4 regions of the Paenibacillus sp. FSL R7-0048 genome follow, and region 3 is predicted to be linked to each of the others. Evidence: predicted binding sites of a transcription regulator. Region 3 holds the regulator's gene; each other region holds the start of a gene.

Region 1 (3,390 bases), 2.4 Mb from region 3:
AAGGGTCCGATCGAGTTAATCAGAACACGGCGCTCTGTATCATTTTTAGCGAGAATTTGTGTTTCCATCCCTACGCCGAAATCGAAACCCTCCAGGAAGAAGAACCCTATAAACAGAACTGCAATCAGCACAAACCACAATTCATTAAGAGATATCATGGGAACCCTCCTCGTTATATGGATCATTCGAATCGCCGTGATCGTTATCCATTGCATAAGGACCTTTTTTAATCACTTTAATAAACAATCCGACCAACACTAATCCTAGAATTAAATAAATCGTTGTAAAAGAAATCACGGAGAACAGAACTTGACCACTTGTAATATTAGGCGACACACTGTCTTCCGTTGTCATCAGTCCGAATACCGTCCATGGCTGACGCCCGAATTCGGTCATAACCCAACCGGCTGTATTCGCAATCGGAGGAAGCAACAAGCCCCATAACATAAACCGCATAAACCAAGTGTTCGGACGGTCCATTTTTTTGCGCCACATTAAGTACATAGCGTACATTCCCAATACAATCATTAACGTTCCTGCTAGAACCATGATCCGGAAACTCCAGAATGTCGTACGTACAGGTGGAATATAGTCACCGGGGCCATAGGTTTGCTCATACTCCGCTTGCAGCTCAAGCATACCTTTAACTTCACCGGAAAATTTACTGTATGAAAGGAAACTCAGCATATAAGGAATTTGAAATTCTCCACTACTAATTTGATTTTTTGGATCAATGTTTGCCCATACGGTCCAAGGTGCCGGGTCACCACTCTTACCCCACAGTCCTTCGGAAGCTGCCATTTTCATTGGTTGAGTTTCAACCAAATATTGCGCTTGGGCGTGACCAGCAACAGCTACACCAATAGAAGAAATAATCCCTACGATGGCTGCAATCTGAAAAGACTTCTTAAAGAAAGAAACCTCTTGTTTCTTCAATATTTTATAAGCACTAATACCAGTTACAAGAAAAGCACCTGTTGCATAAGCAGCCAGTACGGTGTGTGGGAATTCAACCAGCAATTGTCCGTTCGTAATAAGCGCGAAGAAATCATTCATTTCTGCACGTCCATTATTTATCTCAAAACCCACAGGATGCTGCATAAAAGAGTTAGCCGCTAGAATCCAGAATGCAGATAACATCGTACCGAATGCTACCAGCCAGATGGACAGTAAATGTACTCGCTTGGACACCTTATCCCAGCCGAATATCCATATCCCAATAAAAGTAGACTCCAGGAAAAAGGCTGCCAATGCCTCAACTGCAAGTGGAGCCCCGAATACATCACCCACAAAACGTGAATAATCGGACCAGTTCATCCCGAACTGAAATTCCTGCAAGATTCCTGTAACTACCCCTACTGCAAAATTGATGAGGAATAGCTTTCCCCAGAACTGCGCCATTTTTTTGTACTCTTCATTACCTTTTCTAACGTACATTGTCTCCATGATTGCAATCAAGAGCGCTAGTCCGATTGATACCGGTACAAAGAAATAGTGGAATATTGTCGTCGACGCAAATTGTATACGCGACAGCATTACTGTATCCATATTTGTCCCTTCCTTCTCCCCTTTTCGTTAATTATATTCTGTCAAAAATTTAAACTTCTTTTTGTGATAAATGTCACATAAAGATAGTCATTTAACGGTGAAATTCAAATGATTTGTGACAAAGATCACAATTTAGCATAAAGAAAGCAAAAAAAATAAGACGGTTTACCCGTCTTGAGTGGTTCGTCGTTCTATTAAATGCTTGACTCATTTAGGTATTGGTTAGATGGAAATACCCTTCTTCAGCGATTTGAGATCGCCATTCGAATTAAGCAATTGGGGTAGCATCTTCGTGCTGCGAACCATTGGAGAGTCACATAGACGGCAAGAAGGCGCATGTTCAAATGCGAAATTATCCCTCATCCATCCGTTGCATCCCTCATTGGTACATGCCCAAATTGCGGTATTTTCTTCCGGTATTTCTTCCAAAGGTTTCTTCCGGTAGTTCATTGCCGTTCCTCCCATCCTGTAAGTCAAATAGTGAGTAACTAGATATAAAAAGACCGTCCCAACTTTCACAAGCTGGGACGGTTTCTTCTATTATTACAGTTTTACAACGTTTTCGGCTTGTGGTCCACGGTTGCCTTGAACAACGTTGAATTCAACGCGTTGGCCTTCGTCCAAAGTTTTGAAGCCGTCGCCAGTGATTGCGCTGAAGTGAACGAATACGTCGCTTCCGCCTTCAACTTCGATAAATCCGAATCCTTTTTCTGCGTTGAACCATTTAACTGTACCTGTTTGCATGTGTGTTACCTCCACAAATTTAAATTAATATGTTCTTTTTATCTTCAAACAAAGAAAAAATTCACACATTGAAAAAGGTTGTATTACCAAATATGACAGCCCTTTTCAATGCGAGAATTAGGGACTAAATGTATGATTGATATCATATTACCACACCTGATTAGCAAAGGCAAGCAAGCATCCGAATATATCCGGTTTTGCCCTAATAAGTATTACCTTCCAATGTAAGGGCTGCCACTTAGTGTTTATTCCCTAAATAGATCCTTTTTCTGGCATAATTATCATGGTTTTAGAAAAATAGCTTTTCCAAAAACGTTACTTTCATCCGTTTTTTCAAGAAGGTACCCCCTCGGAATCGAAGGGGTAGTCCGCTCTACTTGTCGTAACTGCTATATCATTATATACCGACTTCCAGCATATTATTCCTGTGGTTTTTCAAGAAGTTTAACTGTTGCCTGTTTGGCCTCGCCGTTTCGATAATAAGTAATTTTCAGATCATCACCGATCTTCGTATGATTATATAAGTACTTGCGAAGAGAAAGGGTAGATATGATTGATTGATCATTAAATTTGGTAATGACATCATTGAATTGCAGTCCAGCTTCCTTCGCAGGGCCAACGGCTTCTAGAACAACTACTCCATCCTTAACACTGTTCGGCAGGTTCAATTCATTGCGTTGATCTTCTGCTAGTGGAACGTACGGATTGTTCAAATCAACTGAATATACACCCAAGTACGAACGGGCAATATGTCCTTTTTCAGCCAGCTCATTAGCGATATCTATCACATGATTCGCAGGAATTGCAAAACCCAGACCCTCTACACCCGTATCTGAAATCTTCATTGTGTTAATTCCAATGACCTTACCATCCAGATCCACTAATGCGCCGCCACTGTTTCCTTCATTAATCGCCGCATCGGTCTGTATCACTTCTTGTTCCCAGTCATATACTCCATCCTGATTAAGGGATACGGGGACCATCCGTTCAGTATAGCTAACAATCCCCGAGGTCAATGTATCACCAAGTCCTAGCGGATTACCGATAGCAATGACCGTTTCACCTAGACGAAGCTTAGAGGAATCACCGAGCTGCGCG
Region 2 (3,390 bases), 2.0 Mb from region 3:
TCTTTACGGCCTAAGCTAGCAAGTGTACCAGAGTTGATTGGGCTAAAGCTTTCAAACGATTTATTTTTCAAGAAGGCATACAGATTGTATCCGATCAATTCACCCATTTGCCAAGCAATTTGCGCAGTTGGAGGGTAAGGACGTCCGTCTTCTGCAAAGACCACCGCGCTGTCACCAGCAACGAATACATCTTTGTGGGAAGTGGATTGCAAGAATTCATTCACCGTTGCACGACCGCGGTTAACTTCAAGACCGGATTCGCCGATGAGTGGATTTCCTTGTACGCCACCAGTCCATACAAATGTGTTAGCAATAATTTTTTGACCGTCTTTCAAGTCAATCGCATTGCCTTCTACATTCGTAACAGGAAGACCTGTCAGGAATTGAACACCACGTTTTTCCAAGCTTGCTACAGCACGTTCGATTAATGCATCTGGCAATACTGGAAGGATTTTAGGACCTGCTTCAACGAGCATTAGCTTAATTTCTTTAGGATCAACGCCATATTTTTTAGTAAGTGTAGGCAATACATCCGCGATTTCACCAACAAGCTCAACACCTGTTAAGCCGCCGCCACCGATCAGGATGTTTGCATCTGCTTCATTTTTCGATTTCGCATATTCACGAATACGATCTTCAATATGTTGATGAATTTTGTTAGCATCTGCAGCTGATTTCAATACCATACTGTATTGTTCAAGCCCTGGAATGCCAAAATAAGCTGTAGTGCTGCCAAGACCTACAACAAGCGCATCATAAGTAAGTGTCACACCATCAGAAAGAACAATTTGTTTGTTCTCCACAGAAAATGAATTAACCTTCGCGATTTTCAGGTCAATATCTTTCCCTGCGAAAAGCTTAGTTAGAGGCATAGCTACAGCACCCTCTGCAACACTACCTGCTGCAAGACGATGCAATTCTGTAATGATTTGGTGGGTAGGATACTGATTAACTACAGTAATTTTAGCTTCATCTTTTTTGAGATATTTGCGTACGGTTAAGGCGCTTAGTAGACCACCATAACCTGCTCCTAGAATGACAATATGTTTAGACATGATGTTTCCTCCGTCCCTTACGTATAAGATATGAAAATGATTATTTCTGCTTACTGCGTTCTCCAGCAACTTGAAGGTATGCATTTACGAAACGGAAAAGCTTTTGCGCTTGTGGATCTTTCAACAACTTCATAAGACCAAAAAGACCAATAACTTCGTTACTTTCATTCGCACGATCTTTTGCTTCGATCACTGTAGCTGCCATATTCTTCGCGGAATGCACTACAGGTTCAGCAAGTTCTTTAATTGCACTTACCGTATCACTTTTCAAGACATCATCCGCTGCGACAGTTTGCACAAAGTCATAGGACTTTGTAAGCACGCCAACAAGCTCAGTTAATTTTGGCAACTGTTCCACCAAGACTGTTAATGATTCCTGAACTTCTGGTTTCAAGAGCTGCTCAAGAACATCCATTTGTTCCTTGCTAACAGCTACTTTTGGTGATTCTTGTTCAGGTTGTGTTTGAGTGATTGATTCTGACATATCCAAATCTCCTCTGCAATAAGCTTTGCTGCTTAATAGTAATAAAAAACATAAGAACTTTTAACGCCATATTTCTATTATAGCACTTATCAAGTTATAAATGTCACAAAGTTTTTGAATTTCCATAAACATTTGTGATTTTTATTACATTATAATAAATTATTTAAATTACTAGTGTTAATTAAAACCGTTTGAGTGAATTAATGTACAAATTCATTCAAATTCTTCTCAGTTTTCAATAAAACATCCACAATGTCCATATTCTTCTCTGTTAGAAGTAACCTGAAATAAAGAGAACGCAGGAAGTTCTTTGTATTTATTCGAGTAACGTACTGGCTGTGGCTTCTAGGCCAACTGCCACATTGCGCCAAGTTGAGAATCCAATCGGTTATAGACTGCTGTGGAAGTAAATGATGATCGATGATTGTAACTATAATAGTAGCAATCCTTTCATCTTCTTCGTCCCTGAATATGTATTGATCGTTATAAAGCATCTTTTGAATAACTACCAGAACCTCTTCCCGCACCGCGGCATCACTCTCCGAGCATAAAACCAGCTCATCCAAGGCGTCGGCGCCATGGGCTGCTGCGTGTGCCCAGCCTTCTTTTTCCATATAACCTCTTAAGTCCCGTTCTTCCTCATAAAAACGAATCAAACCCTGCTTCACCTTTATAAATTCAGAGCTATCCAATATAGCCATTTCCCTATGCCTCTGGAGAATAAGAGCAACAACCAATACAGAAAATGTTCTTGTATACACCGTCAGATCTTCTTTATTCCCAATGTGATAAAAAAGATGCTGCTCGTCAAGAAGTATCCACAGCAGTTCACGAAGCTCCGCATCATTAAACCAATGTTTCTCATTAATCCATTTGTAGAATGTGGAATAAATCAATTCATCACGCAGTACAGGCTCGGGATCTCCTATATGCTCAAGCATCAACTTCCCATAATCCTTTATGTCCTCTCCACTTCTAAGCTCGTAGTCATTCTCTTCGATTCTTTGCAAATCTATCATCAATTGTTCTCTACTATTAATCAATTTATCCACCCTTTCATTCACTGTGTTTCTACATATCCTAATATCCTAATTTATGTCCTATTTTTTGACAACAGGGTGTTCAAGATTAACTTCAATAAATTTTATCATTGACGAATTTTATATGCTGTGTTATTTTGAGTTAGTAACATTTAGTTAGTTTATTTACAAATATCAGGTGTTGATATTTTACAACCGAATACATACACAACGGAGGAATACTTATGAGCGCTTTTACAGACTTGATTCAGTCACGCAGATCCGCTATGAATTTTGTGGAAGGGGTTATCATCCCTCAGAATGAATTAGAGGAAATGTTCTCTTATGCCAGATTGGCACCATCGGCCTATAATCTACAGCATACAAATTACAAAGTGATATCTAACGAGAGCTTAAAAGAAGAAATTCGCGAAGCAGCTTACGGCCAATATAAAATCCATACTGCTTCAGCAGTTATTGTAGTGCTAGGAGATAAGCATGCTTATCAGCAGGCTCCAGAAATCTATGGCGGGCTTAAAGCTTTAGGAGCGATGTCACAAGAGGAATATGATGAGCAAATAGAGATGATTAACAATGCTTACATTGATAAGGATGCTTTTCAAAGAGATGAAGCAATACGTAATGCCTCTCTCTCTGCCATGCACTTTATGCTGATCGCCAAAGATAAAGGCTGGGATACCTGCCCGATGATCGGCTTCGATGCTGATGCTATCCAATCCACCTTGAATCTGCCGGATCATATGGTACCTGTTATGCTGATCACGATCGGCAAAGACAAAAAACATAAAATCAGACCCCGCGGCTACCGTAA
Region 3 (3,390 bases):
CAGCAAGCGTTCAATCGTTATGTCCGGAAGATCAGCTTTGATAATGCCGCGTATTTGGGCTTCCGAGGTTCCTTTACTTAGTTCCTCAGCAAACACTGCGTCGTCGCCTTCAGCAAATTTTCCATCTACCGTAAAGCGGACCCAGACCATAAGAGCAGTCCCGGCTTCATTTTTTCCTGTTAAAACCCAGTACACTGCATTTTCATCCCAAACCGATTTTTGTGCTTTAGTTACCTCTGTTAGACCCGCTCTGGTTTTGGCAACATCCTTAGCGATATCACGCTCGTTCCATTGATCTTTCATAATATAGGCATAGAACTGGATAAGTCCAAACCCCAGGAGCAGAATCAGAACTGACCCCAGGAGGATCCATTTTTTCCTTTTCTTCAAGGTACAGCTCCCTTTCTAGTAATATATCTTTTTTGATTATATAACACACCCGCGCGTTTATCCAAAATTTCATAATTTTCTAGCTTTCCCAGCCTTAAAAATACACAAAAGGCCGCAACTTTTGCTAAAAGCAAAAAGTCGCAGCCTATTATTTATTCGTTATTCTCCAGACTTAACGCTTCAATAAACCTTCGAAGGCTTCTTGCGCTTTACGCCGGATAGCTTCCTCATCCAGGGTTAAGCATTGTCCATGCTTGATGACCTGTTTACCATTCACCCACACATGCTCAACATCCTTAGCGCTAGCAGAGTAAACTGCATGAGACAACAGATCTGTGTGTGGCAGCAAATGCGGCTGATCGATATCAATAGCAATGAAATCTGCTTTCATCCCTACAGCAAGTCTGCCTACATTATTTAAAAAGATGGACTGCGCGCCATATTCTGTAGCCATACGCAGAGCCTCTGGAGCTGGAACAGCCGTTGGATCACCGCTGACACCCTTATGAATGAGAGCTGCAAGCCGCATCTCTTCAAACATATCCAAGTTATTGTTGCTTGCCGCGCCATCCGTGCCAAGAGACACCTTCACACCAGCTTTTAGAAGATCAGTAACCCGAGCCACTCCGCTAGCCAGCTTCAAATTACTGCCCGGATTATGAGATACACCCACATTATGGCGAGCCAAGATCTCAATCTCTTCATCATTTAAATGAACACCATGTGCAACTATCGAGGGACGTGTGAACATGCCAAGCTTCTCTAAGTGAGCTACAGGACGCAACCCGTAATCCGCCACATTTTGTTCCACTTCACGTTTCGTTTCGGACATATGCGTATGCATCGGTAAATCCAGATCATGCGCTGCCTGCACGAACTTAACCAGGAAGTCCGGAGGGCAAGTATAAGGGGCGTGCGGCGAGATCATAGTAGTAATTCTACCTTCAGCCTTTCCATGCCAGTTACGGGCAAAAGAAATTGCTTCCGCAAGCTTGTGATTCTGTACATCCTCTGGACATAACCCGATCACACCACGCATCAATACGGAACGGATACCTGATAACTCAGCTACCTCGGCTACTCGGTCCATATGATCATACATATCGAGGAAGGTCGTAGTTCCACCCTTCAGCATTTCCAATACAGATAAGGAGGTTCCCCAGTATACATCATCACCGGTGAACTTTTCCTCCATTGGCCACATCTTCTCCTGAAGCCACACTTGTAGCGCTAAATCATCTCCATATCCACGCAGCAAAGACATCGCCGCATGACCATGTGTGTTTACAAGTCCAGGCATGAACAGCAGACGGCTGCCATCAACCACTTGCACTCCAGCTTCCATCTGAGGCTCTTCTTTTCCTATGTAAGTGATTAAATCATCTTCAATAGTCATATATCCACTCAGAACCGGCTCATCCGTTCCCGGAGTCAGAAAATACCCGCCCTTAATTATCGTTTTATTGTTGTTCATGTTCGCTTTCTTCCTTTCCATCCCGCAAGTAATAAGCAAGACTTTGCAGATCAGTTGTAAAATCAGCTGCATGCACCCGGATATTCGGTGGTGTCTTCAGAATCACAGGGGCAAAGTTCAAAATCGCTTCAATCCCAGAAGAAATGAGAATATCTGCTACATTTTGAGCTTCTGAATCAGGTACGGTAATAATGGCAATGCGAATACCTTGCTCACGAATCGTGCTGCCTAGTTCATCCATCGGTTGCACAGTAAGGGAGTTGATCTTACGTCCAACCTTAGGAGCGTACGAATCAAATATAGCCGTGATTTTCATAGTATCTTTAAGATATGCATTGTAATTAGACAAGGCATGTCCGAGATTACCTGCTCCAACTAAAGCTACATTAAGCTGTTGATCCAGCTTCAGGATATGACGGATTTTCTCAATAAGATACGTTACATCATAGCCGATACCTTTTCTGCCGAAGTCACCAAAATATGCTAAATCCTTACGAATCTGTGCGGGATTAAGATCAAGCTTTTGTCCAAGTTCCTGAGAGGAAACTGTTAATATTTCGCGATTCTGGAGATCATTCAAAAAACGCAAGTACACAGGCAGTCTGCGAACAACGGCTTCTGATATTTTATCCGATTTCATATTTTTCCTCCTAAAAATAGTAATGTTCTTGTGAAAATCCATATTTAAACGTCTACCTCTCCTTATTAAGGACGGTACTGTAACACACCGCCCTTAAGGATAAGGAGGAGCTAAACTGAAGACGAGCGTTTTAAGAAGCGCCGCCATCCTCTAGCCATTCCGCTATGCGAGGGACCATTTGATCAGTAAGCATATGCTCCATTTTGGGACCAGGCAATGAATAAAGGAAATACTTCCCGTAATGAGATTCAATAACCCTTGTATCATAAACAATAACTATTCCGCGATCCTGCGCCGTGCGAACCAGTCTTCCGAATCCCTGCTTAAAACGAATAACCGCTTGAGGAACAGATAATTTCATGAACGGATTCTTCTTCTGGGCCTGCAATAACTCCGACTTCGCTTCCGCCAACGGGTGATTCGGTGGTTGAAACGGAAGTCTCACGATGGCCAGGCAAGTCAGTGCTTCACCTGGAATATCTACACCTTCCCAGAAGCTGCTCGTCCCCAGCAATACGGATGCTGCACTGTCCTGAAAGCGGCGGATCAGCTTGCTCCGGCTGCCACCTTCCACGCCTTGACCAAGCACCGTAATCTCTTGTGAGGCCAAAGCCTCTTTAAGCGGATCATATACCTGACGCAGCATTTTATAAGAAGTAAACAGAACCAGCATCCGCCCACGTGTTGTTTTAGCAGCTTCCGATAATGACTGTACGAGTGTATCGACAAATCGAGCATCGCCCACACTCCCCTTCACACTAGGAAAATCACGCGGTATAACTAGCAGTGCCTGCTCGCGATACTTAAAGGGAGATGGAAGGAGTGAGGTCATTAGACGTCCCTCTTCTACTGCTTCGTTAAGTCCGAGATTATCAATCATAAATTG
Region 4 (3,390 bases), 4.7 Mb from region 3:
TGTAGGATGAAATTGAATAAATTCCATATCTCGTATATGAGCCCCAGCGCGATAGGCGATTGCTACTCCATCTCCTGTAGCTACTTCTGGGTTGGTAGTGTATCGATATAATTGTCCTGCTCCACCAGAGCACAGAATGGTCGCATCCCCTTGCAGGAACAACCTTCCACCACCGGGCCGTTGCAATAATGCGCCTACACATTCTCCACCTTCAGTGATGAGATCGATAACATAATGATCATCCCAGACCTCAATATTCTCATGTTCGGCTACCTGTTCCGCCAATGCACGAACAATCTCATAACCTGTAGCATCCCCATTAGCATGCAAAATACGGCGGTGGCTGTGCGCACCTTCCTGAGTCAAAGCCAGTACCCCATCTTCCTTATCAAACAGAGTTCCTAAGCGAATTAACTCATGAACGCCTTCCGGCCCTTCATTAACAAGTGCATCGACAGCTGTTGAGGAGCAAAGACCTGCTCCGGCCATTAAGGTATCCTGCCGGTGGTAAGCAGGGGAATCATCCTCAGCTATAACAGCTGCGATCCCCCCCTGTGCATAGCGAGTATTACTTTCCATTACTGATTTCTTTGTGATCATTATGACACGCCGATCTTCACTGGCTTTAATAGCTGTGAATAACCCGGCAATCCCTGAACCAATAACAATACAATCTGTCTTTACCGTAGGAATATCCCGAAGATCAAAATCAACCAAATATTGTGGAATCATGACCGCTTTTCACCTGTTTCAACGAAAGAGTAGCGCATGCTACCGGACTTGTAGCATGCGCTCTAGGGATGTTCTGGCTTTGTCGGCGACAGCAGGCGGTACATAGATTTGTGGCTTCATCGTCTCCAGGCATTTCACCAGTTTTTTTAGATTATTAACTTTCATATTAGGACAAACAAGAAATTTGGTAGCAAAATGGAATTCTTTATCTGGACTATCCTTACGAAGCTGATATCCGGTACCATCTTCCGTTCCAACGATAAATTGCTTACGATCCGATTTCCGGCAATACTCCAGAATTGATGTAGTGCTGCCTACATAGTCACCCATGGCGACTACTTCAGGACGACACTCTGGATGAACTACAAATTCCGCATCTGGATATTTTGCTCTCATTTCTACTACATCTTTGACGGTCAACATGTCGTGAGTGTTGCAATAGCCTTCCCAAATAATCAGCTTCTTGCCCGTCTGATCTTGTACATATTGACCAAGATTCTTATCTGGGACCCAAATAATCTCTTCGGCGTCAAGGGATTCGATTACTTTCACAGCATTAGCAGAGGTACAACAAATATCGGTTTCTGCTTTAATCTCGGCGGACGAGTTGATATAAGTGACTACTTTAGCATTTGGATGTTGAGCTTTTAGCTTACGCAAACCGTCTACATTGACCATATCTGCCATTGGACAGCCTGCACGTTCATCAGGAATAAGGACGGTTTTGTTCGGGGCTAGAATTTTTGCACTTTCCCCCATGAAATGAACACCGCAGAATACAATAACTTCTGCATCTGTCTCTGCAGCCTTCTGAGCGAGTAAAAAAGAGTCGCCCCGGAAATCGGCAACCTCCTGAATTTCATCACGTTGATAATAATGAGCTAAAATGATTGCGTTTCGTTCCTTTTTAAGCTGTTCAAGACGTATACGAAGTTCTCGATTCTGTTCCTGCTTGCGCTCAAGCGCCAGAGCTTCCACCGATTGTTCTCCCCCTTAAATCCTCGCGGCTTTTCGCCGACATGATGTTATCAAATAGCATGCGCCATCATGGTGAAAAAATGAACATGCTGATATAAATAGTAAGTAATATTAATCACTAATGTACACAACGTTCCAGCCTCTGTCAATGTAACTGGACAGGCTTTAAGGCATAGAATCCCTTAAAAATTAAAATAAAAAATCCGGAGAACAGTTACGTTCTCCGGATAAATTTACATCATATGAATGGTGGACCCAATTAGGTAAGGCTAGTGCCCCCCACCTTTGTTGTCATCACCGGAACCGTCATTACCCTCAGAATCAGGGTTATTCGGGATATCCTTCGACAGGTCAGGAAGTGTGGACTGTTCATCCTCAGGCTTGCCTTGAATGCGAACTCGCACATCACCGATATTGTCGATGACAGGCTCGCCAACTTCATGGGCAACACCTTCGCCACCCTCTGGTTTACCATCCTCGGAAAGGAATCCTTGTTCAATCAGTTGTGTGATCTGATCAAGCTCAAGTGTTTCTTTCTCAAGTAATGTATTGGCAATCAAGTGCATTTCTTTGGAGTGTTTGATCAACAGATCTTTACAACGTTCGTAACTCGAAGTAATAAAGTTCTGCATTTCCTGATCAATCTCATAAGCAATGGAGTCACTGTAATTCTGTTCATGCCCAATATCACGACCCAAGAATACTTGACCTTGAGAAGATCCGAACTGCATAGGTCCAAGCTTATCGCTCATACCGTACTCCATAATCATGGCACGCACGATGCGCGTAGCCTGTTGGAAGTCACTGTATGCACCCGTACCGATCTCACCAATAAACAATTCTTCAGCAACACGTCCACCAAGTAATCCAGTAACCTTATCCAAAAGCTCCTGCTTGGTAACGATCATCCGATCTTCCTTCGGAAGCATAATAACATATCCGCCTGCACGTCCGCGTGGGATAATAGTAACTTTATGCACCATATCGGCGTGCTCAAGGAAGTAACCTGCAATAGTATGGCCTGCTTCATGATAAGCTACAATACGTTTCTCGCGGTCACTGATCACACGGCTGCGTTTCTCAGTACCTACGATAACACGGTCAATAGCTTCATCCACTTCAATCATGGAAATATCTTTACGGTTACGACGTGCAGCTAGCAAAGCTGCCTCATTCAGCAGATTCTCCAGATCAGCACCTGTGAATCCGGTTGTGCGTTTAGCAACAACATCCAGTCTTACATCTTTCGTAAGCGGTTTGTTACGAGCGTGAACCTTAAGTACAGCTTCACGGCCTTTCACATCAGGACGGTCAACCGTAATTTGACGGTCAAAACGTCCTGGACGAAGCAATGCCGGATCAAGTATATCAGCGCGGTTAGTCGCCGCTACAATAATAATGCCTTCGTTACCACCGAATCCATCCATCTCAACCAGCAATTGGTTAAGCGTCTGTTCACGCTCGTCATGTCCGCCACCAAGACCGGCGCCACGCTGACGACCCACAGCATCAATTTCATCAATGAAGATAATACATGGAGCATTCTTCTTAGCATTCTCGAACAAATCACGTACCCGAGAAGCACCGACACCCACGAACATTTCCACAAAGTCAGAACCGGAAATACTAAAGAAAGGAACGCCAGCTTCACCTGCTACCGCACGGGCAAGCAATGTTTTA

The links. The regulator Rex, encoded in region 3, represses fermentation and respiration genes when NADH is low (regulators of the CRP and FNR family bind a similar motif). The targets are predictions, from matches to a motif close to TTGTGAAATATTTCACAA.
Region 1: a site for Rex is predicted at 1,610-1,627, ahead of NSQ91_RS31625 (cytochrome ubiquinol oxidase subunit I). Genes of this name have one in related genera too.
Region 2: a site for Rex is predicted at 1,672-1,689, ahead of NSQ91_RS12045 (DUF1641 domain-containing protein). Genes of this name have one in related genera too.
Region 4: a site for Rex is predicted at 1,781-1,798, ahead of nadA (quinolinate synthase NadA). Genes of this name have one in related genera too.

Annotation. Positions count from the first base shown of each region.
Region 1 covers NZ_JBBORF010000001.1:7,149,442-7,152,831, forward strand. The annotation lists gene cydB (cytochrome d ubiquinol oxidase subunit II) at 1-158, opposite strand, end outside; gene NSQ91_RS31625 (cytochrome ubiquinol oxidase subunit I) at 145-1,548, opposite strand; gene NSQ91_RS31630 (cold-shock protein) at 1,771-1,998, opposite strand; gene NSQ91_RS31635 (cold-shock protein) at 2,092-2,292, opposite strand; gene NSQ91_RS31640 (S1C family serine protease) at 2,712-3,390, opposite strand, start outside.
Region 2 covers NZ_JBBORF010000001.1:2,770,457-2,773,846, reverse strand. The annotation lists gene NSQ91_RS12050 (NAD(P)/FAD-dependent oxidoreductase) at 1-1,055, opposite strand, end outside; gene NSQ91_RS12045 (DUF1641 domain-containing protein) at 1,096-1,539, opposite strand; gene NSQ91_RS12040 (DUF2785 domain-containing protein) at 1,740-2,582, opposite strand; gene NSQ91_RS12035 (nitroreductase family protein) at 2,804-3,390, shown strand, end outside.
Region 3 covers NZ_JBBORF010000001.1:4,789,897-4,793,286, forward strand. The annotation lists gene NSQ91_RS21365 (cell wall elongation regulator TseB-like domain-containing protein) at 1-390, opposite strand, end outside; gene NSQ91_RS21370 (amidohydrolase) at 563-1,864, opposite strand; gene NSQ91_RS21375 (redox-sensing transcriptional repressor Rex) at 1,851-2,504, opposite strand; gene dinG (ATP-dependent DNA helicase DinG) at 2,635-3,390, opposite strand, start outside.
Region 4 covers NZ_JBBORF010000001.1:73,229-76,618, reverse strand. The annotation lists gene nadB (L-aspartate oxidase) at 1-732, opposite strand, end outside; gene nadA (quinolinate synthase NadA) at 772-1,710, opposite strand; gene ftsH (ATP-dependent zinc metalloprotease FtsH) at 1,980-3,390, opposite strand, start outside.